Regions from separate parts of the Streptomyces sp. NPDC055749 genome, predicted to be linked through region 1. Evidence: riboswitches for the same ligand, from Rfam matches in the RefSeq annotation. Region 1 holds a riboswitch; the other holds the start of a gene.
The links. A riboswitch is a leader RNA that binds a small molecule or an ion and turns the genes downstream of it on or off. The one in region 1 is predicted to bind S-adenosylmethionine.
Positions count from the first base shown of each region.

Region 2: another riboswitch for S-adenosylmethionine. It lies ahead of thrC (threonine synthase); the one in region 1 lies ahead of ACWGO0_RS24405 (aminotransferase class V-fold PLP-dependent enzyme).

Region 1 covers NZ_JBSHFH010000035.1:15,347-18,547, forward strand. Annotated here, with positions in the region: gene qcrB (cytochrome bc1 complex cytochrome b subunit) at 1-442, shown strand, start outside; gene trpD (anthranilate phosphoribosyltransferase) at 566-1,630, shown strand; SAM riboswitch class IV at 1,713-1,829, shown strand; gene ACWGO0_RS24405 (aminotransferase class V-fold PLP-dependent enzyme) at 2,008-3,201, shown strand, end outside.
Region 2 covers NZ_JBSHFH010000049.1:33,211-36,411, reverse strand. Annotated here, with positions in the region: gene ACWGO0_RS29225 (MoaD/ThiS family protein) at 1-98, opposite strand, end outside; gene thrC (threonine synthase) at 128-1,420, opposite strand; SAM riboswitch class I at 1,439-1,566, opposite strand; gene ACWGO0_RS29215 (glucosyl-3-phosphoglycerate synthase) at 1,720-2,670, shown strand; gene ACWGO0_RS29210 (hypothetical protein) at 2,725-2,925, shown strand; gene ACWGO0_RS29205 (alpha,alpha-trehalose-phosphate synthase (UDP-forming)) at 2,981-3,201, shown strand, end outside.

The DNA of each region.
Region 1 (3,201 bases):
TGGTGGTAACGACCTGTGGGCCACGCACTTCCACCTGTCGATCAACGCCATCACCTGGTTCGTCCGGATCGCGTTCTTCGTGGCTCCGGTCGTCGCGTTCATCGTGACGAAGCGGATCTGCCTCGGCCTTCAGCGCCGCGACAAGGAGAAGGTGCTGCACGGACGCGAGTCCGGCATCATCAAGCGCCTGCCGCACGGTGAGTTCGTCGAGATCCACGAGCCGCTCAGCCCGGGCCAGCTGCACACGCTGACCGCGCACGAGCAGTACAAGCCGGCCGAGATCGGCCCTGCGGTCGACGAGAACGGTGTCAAGCGCAAGGTCTCCCCGGTGGAGAAGCTGCGCGTCAAGCTCAGCAAGGGCTACTACGGCGAGGACAACCAGATCGCCAAGCCCACCACCGAGGAGTACAAGGAGATCACCAGCGGCCACGGCCACCACTGATCACCTGAACTGATCGCCACAGCGAGAGCCCCGTCCATCGAATGGACGGGGCTCTTTGCCGCCCTCCGGGCTGGATAAGGTAGAGGCCATCCCCTTATCGGCTGTGGACCCCAGGAGCGGACCATGAACGTTGTGACCCCGGACGGCGGCGACAGCGTGGCGGCTCGTTCCTGGCCGGGCGTGCTGAACCCGCTGCTGCGTGGCGAGGACCTGTCGTCGGACGACACCGCGTGGGCGATGGACCGCATCATGAGCGGCGAGGCGACCGACGCGCAGATCGCCGGTTTCGCCGTCGCGCTGCGCGCCAAGGGCGAGACGGTCGACGAGGTCACCGGGCTCGTACGGGCCATGTACGAACACGCCAACACCATTCACGTACCGGGCCGCACGGTCGACATCGTCGGCACCGGCGGAGACCTCGCCAAGACGGTCAACATCTCCACGATGTCGGCGATCGTCATCGCGGGGACCGGCGCCAAGGTCGTCAAGCACGGCAACCGGGCCGCCTCGTCGGCGAGCGGGTCGTCCGACGTCCTGGAGAAGCTCGGCGTCAACCTCGAACTGACCCCGCAGCGCGTCGTCCAGGTCGCGGAGGAGGCGGGCATCACCTTCTGCTTCGCCGTGAAGTTCCACCCCGCCCTGCGGTACGCGGCCAAGGCCCGCAAGGAGCTCGGCGCGCAGACCACGTTCAACATCCTGGGCCCGCTCACCAACCCGGCCCAGGTGCGCGCCCAGGCCGTCGGCGTCGCCGATCTGCGGATGGCGCCCATCGTGGCGGGCGTCCTCGCCGACCGCGGCAACTCGGCCCTGGTCTTCCGCGGCGACGACGGCCTCGACGAGCTGACCACCACGGCCACCTCACGGGTCTGGGTGGTCCGGGACGGTGCGGTGCGCGAGGAGGCGTTCGATCCGCGCGACGTCGGCCTGGAGCTGGTGCCCGTGGAGGCCCTGCGCGGCGCCGACGCCTCGTACAACGCCGATGTCGCCCGCCGGCTGCTGGACGGCGAGACCGGTCCGGTACGCGACGCGGTGGTGCTCAACACGGCGGCGGCGCTGGTCGCCCTGGACGGCGGGACGGGCACGCTGAACGAGGAGATCGCCGCCGGGATCGTACGGGCGCGGGAGTCGATCGACTCCGGTGCGGCCAAGCGGGTGCTGGAGCGCTGGGTGGCGGCCAGCAACGCCTGAACAGACGCTGTACGCACGGGGCGCGGTCCGGATAGCGGACCGCGCCTTGCGCATGTCCGTGCGTATGGCAAGATGCTGGGCAGGTCATGAGTGACAGCGAATAGGCCCCGGCTCGCTGTCCGGCAACCCTCCGTCCGTGGCGGGGTGCCCCGGGTGAAGACCAGGCCGTAGGCAGCGAGGTCTACGGCAAGCGCGGGCCCCTCGGCATCTGTGAATGCCAACCCCCGGGGTCCTGGTCCCTAGGGAGTCTCTTGTGAGCAAGCGAATGCGATAGGGCCCCTCCCGGCCCTCCTCCGCGCACCCTCCTTTCCTCTTCTCCTGCGCTGCCGCGTACTCGTCGGCGCGCGGAATTCGCCTGCCTGTTACGGGAGTTCGCCATGTCTGTCTCCACCGCTGCCATCGACCAGTCCATTTGTGCCCCGCTGCCGGTTCTGGGCAAGGACGTCACGGTTCCGCTCGTTACCGGTGGCGAAGTCACCTATGCCGCCCTCGACTACGCGGCCAGCGCCCCGGCGCTCCAGCGGGTGTGGGACGACGTCGCCGCGTACGCCCCGTACTACGGCAGCGTCCACCGGGGTGCCGGCTACCTCTCGCAGCTCTCCACGGACCTCTTCGAGAGCAGCCGCAGGACGGTCGCGGAGTTCCTCGGCTGCCGGGCCGACGACCAGGTGATCTTCACCCGCTCCACGACCGACTCCCTCAACCTGCTCGCCGCCGCGCTCCCCGCGGACTGCGAGGTCTTCGTCTACGAGACCGAGCACCACGCCTCACTGCTGCCGTGGCGCGACGCCCGCGTGACCTACCTCAACGCTCCCCGCACCCCGGGGCAGGCCGTCGAGGCCCTGGAGCGCGCGCTCGCCGAGCGCGACCCCTACGGCCCGGCGCTCGTCTGCGTCACCGGTGCCTCCAACGTCACCGGCGAGCTGTGGCCGGTCAGGGAGCTGGCCGCCGCCGCCCACGCCCACGGTGCGCGCATCGTGCTGGACGCCGCGCAGCTCGCGCCCCACCACCCGGTCGACATCGCGGAGCTGGACGTCGACTGGGTCGCCTTCTCCGGACACAAGCTGTACGCGCCGTTCGGTTCGGGAGTCCTCGCGGGCCGCGCCGACTGGCTCCAGGACGCGGAGCCGTACCTGGCCGGCGGCGGGGCCTCGCGCAAGGTCGCCCGGCGCACCGACGGCGGCGTGGACGTGGAGTGGCACACCACCGCGGCCCGCCACGAGGCCGGTTCGCCCAACGTCATCGGCGTCTACTCGATCGCCTCCGCCTGCAAGGCGCTGACCGAGGCGGGCTTCGACAGCCTCGTCGCCCGCGAGCAGCGGCTCGTCTCCGAGGTCCGTGCCGGACTCGCCGAGGTGCCCGAGGTCAGGGTGCTCTCGCTGTTCGGCGACGACGCCCCGCGGGTCGGCGTCATCTCCTTCGTCGTCGAGGACTGGAACAGTTCGCACTTCGCCGCCGCGCTCTCCGCGGAGTACGGCATCGGCGTCCGCGACGGCCTGTTCTGCGCCCACCCCCTGGTGCGGACCCTGCTGGGCAGCGACCCGCAGACCCAGGGCGAGTGCGGCGCTCCG
Region 2 (3,201 bases), on a different contig from region 1:
TCGATGACCTCCGAGAGGATCGCGCCCTCGGCCGGTACCTCGGCCTGGCCGCCCGTGTAGGTGCGGAGAATGGTGGGGATGCGGACCTTGACGCTCATGGTGGGTGCCTTCCTTCGGTCTCGGGTGGTCAGCTCGTAGCCAGGCCGGCGTCGCGGAACGCGTCCAGGCTCGGCCGGATCGTCGCGGTCGCCTGCGAGGTCGCGGCCACCGCGTCGAGCGTCTTGAGGCCGTCACCGGTGTTCAGGACGACCGTGGTCAGCGTCGGGTCGAGCAGACCCGCCTCGATCAGCTTCTTCGTCACGCCGACCGTCACCCCGCCCGCGGTCTCCGCGAAGATGCCCTCCGTCTGCGCGAGCAGCTTGATCGCGTCGACGATCTGCTCGTCGTTCACGTCGTCCACGGCGCCGCCGGTGCGGCGGGCGATGTCCAGCACGTACGGGCCGTCGGCCGGGTTCCCGATCGCCAGGGACTTGGCGATCGTGTTCGGCTTCTGGGGGCGCACGACGTCGTGACCGGCCTTGAAGGCCACCGAGACCGGGGAGCAGCCCTCGGCCTGGGCACCGAAGATCTTGTACGGCTTGTCCTCGACCAGACCGAGCTTGATGAGCTCCTGGAGCCCCTTGTCGATCTTCGTGAGCTGCGAGCCGGACGCGATCGGGATCACGAGCTGGTCGGGCAGCTGCCAGCCGAGCTGCTCGCAGATCTCGTACGCCAGGGTCTTGGAGCCCTCGCCGTAGTACGGGCGCAGATTGACGTTGACGAAGCCCCAGCCCTCGCCGAGCGGGTCGCCGATGAGCTCCGAGCAGAAGCGGTTGACGTCGTCGTAGTTGCCCTCGATGCCGACCAGCTCACCGCCGTACACCGCGGCCATGACGACCTTGCCCTGCTCCAGGTCGTGCGGGATGAACACGCAGGAGCGGAAGCCGGCGCGGGCGGCGGCGGCGCCCACCGCACCGGCGAGGTTGCCGGTGGAGGAGCAGGACAGGGTGGTGAAGCCGAAGGCGCGGGCGGCCTCGACGGCGATCGCGACGACGCGGTCCTTGAAGGAGTGCGTCGGGTTGCCGGAGTCGTCCTTGACGTACAGACCGCCGGTGACGCCCAGCTCACGGGCGAGGTTGTCGGCCTTGACCAGCTTGGTGAAGCCGGGGTTGATGTTGGGCTTGTCCGCGACATCGGCGGGGACCGGCAGCAGCGGCGCGTAGCGCCAGATGTTGTTGGGTCCGGCCTCGATGCGCTTCTTCAGCTCGTCGGGGGAGCCGCTCGGCAGGTCGTACGCCACTTCGAGCGGCCCGAAACAGGACGCGCAGGCGAAAAGGGGGCCGAGCTCGAAACGCTCGCCGCACTCGCGGCAGGAAAGTGCCACGGCGGGACCGAGGTCCACAGAGGAATTGGTGTTCGTCTCAACAGTCTGCACAGCCATGATGGCGGAGGCCCTTTCTCCTCATCTTCCTCGTGACGCATTTCGCCACAAGACGGATTTGGCACCTTCCCCACCGTGACCTCGCGGTCGGTGGGGGGGTTGCCGGGACTTCAACGGGCCGTTCCCTCAGTCCCTCTGGATGAGCGCTGTGGCACTGGATCACCGATCCAGGCATTTGTCGGCGGGCGGACCCCGGGATGCAAGGGCCGTTCGCGTTGTTCAAGACTGTAACCGAAGCCTCGGACGGTTGAGATAGTCGTCCGAACCGCGAGATGGATCACATACAGGGAGTATCGACCGTGCTGGAAGAGGTGGAACGCTGGCTGACCAGGCGTTCCTGGTCGGCTGCCGATCGCCCGCTGGATCGTCTCGCAGCCGCCAGGACACGCGATCCGCACCGCGCGAGTGTCAGTGTCGTTCTGCCCGCCCTCAACGAGGCGGAGACGGTCGGCGACATCGTGACGACGATCCGGCGCGAGCTGATGGAGCGGATCCCGCTGGTCGACGAGCTGGTGGTGATCGACTCCGGTTCGACGGACGCCACCGCGAAGGTCGCCCGGGAGGCCGGCGCCCGGGTGGTCCACCGGGACGAGATCCTGCCCCGGATACCCGCCGTGCCCGGCAAGGGCGAGGTCCTGTGGCGGTCACTGCTGGTCACGAGCGGCGAGATCGTCTGCTTCGTCGACGCCGACCTCAAGGACTTCTCCGCGGACTTCGTCTCCGGCACCATCGGACCGCTGCTCACCGATCCCTCGGTGCAGTTCGTGAAGGCGATGTACGACCGCCCGCTTGGCGACACCGCCGGTCAGGGCGGTCGTGTCACGGAACTGGTGGCGCGGCCCCTGCTCAATCTGCACTGGCCGCAGCTGGCCGGATTCGTCCAGCCGCTCGGCGGCGAGTACGCGGTGCGGCGCTCCCTGCTCGAACAGCTCCCTTTCCCCGTCGGTTACGGAGTGGAGCTGGGCCTGCTCATCGACGCGCTGCACACGGTGGGCCTCGACGCGCTGGCGCAGGTCGACGTCGGCGTACGCAGACACCGCCACCAGGACGGCCAGGCGCTGGGGCGGATGGCGGCGACGATCTACCGCACGGCGCAGCTCCGGCTCTCCCGCGGCCATCTGGTGCGGCCCGCGCTCACCCAGTTCGAGCGGGGCGAGAGCGGCTTCGTACCGCGCACGCATGTGGTGGACACGGAGGAGCGGCCACCGATGCGGGAGATCGCGGAGTACATGTCCCGCCGCGCGGCGTAACACGTTTAGTCATAAAAATTACCTAGATTTACTTTTATGGCATTTCCTCGCTTTATGGCACTGTCCCTGCTGAGCTCCGCCGTGATGGTCCTGGTTACGGCCGCCCCGAGCTCCGCGCACGGATCGATGGCCGAGACCGGCAGCAGCGGTGAGCGGCTGTGGCTGCTCGGCGGCCTCGCGCTCGCCCTGACGGGGGCCGGAGTGGTCGCCCGCGCGGCGGCCCGCGGCCGTGGACGCCAGCGCGACCACGGCTGACCTGACCCGCCGTACTCACGTTTGGGGGGTTACGGAACGGGCTAGATTCCGCTACATGGTCTCCGAGCACGCTGCCCAGGTCCTCGTCGCGTCCAACCGCGGCCCCGTGTCGTACGCACAGGGCGAGGACGGCTCGCTCACATCGAAACGGGGCGGAGGCGGCCTCGTCTCCGGCCTCAGTGCCGTCGACGACAAGCTGTGGGTGTGCGCGGCCCTGAGCGACGGCGACCGCGAGGCGGTCAGGCAGGGGGTCGCCGAACCGGGTGTACGGATGCT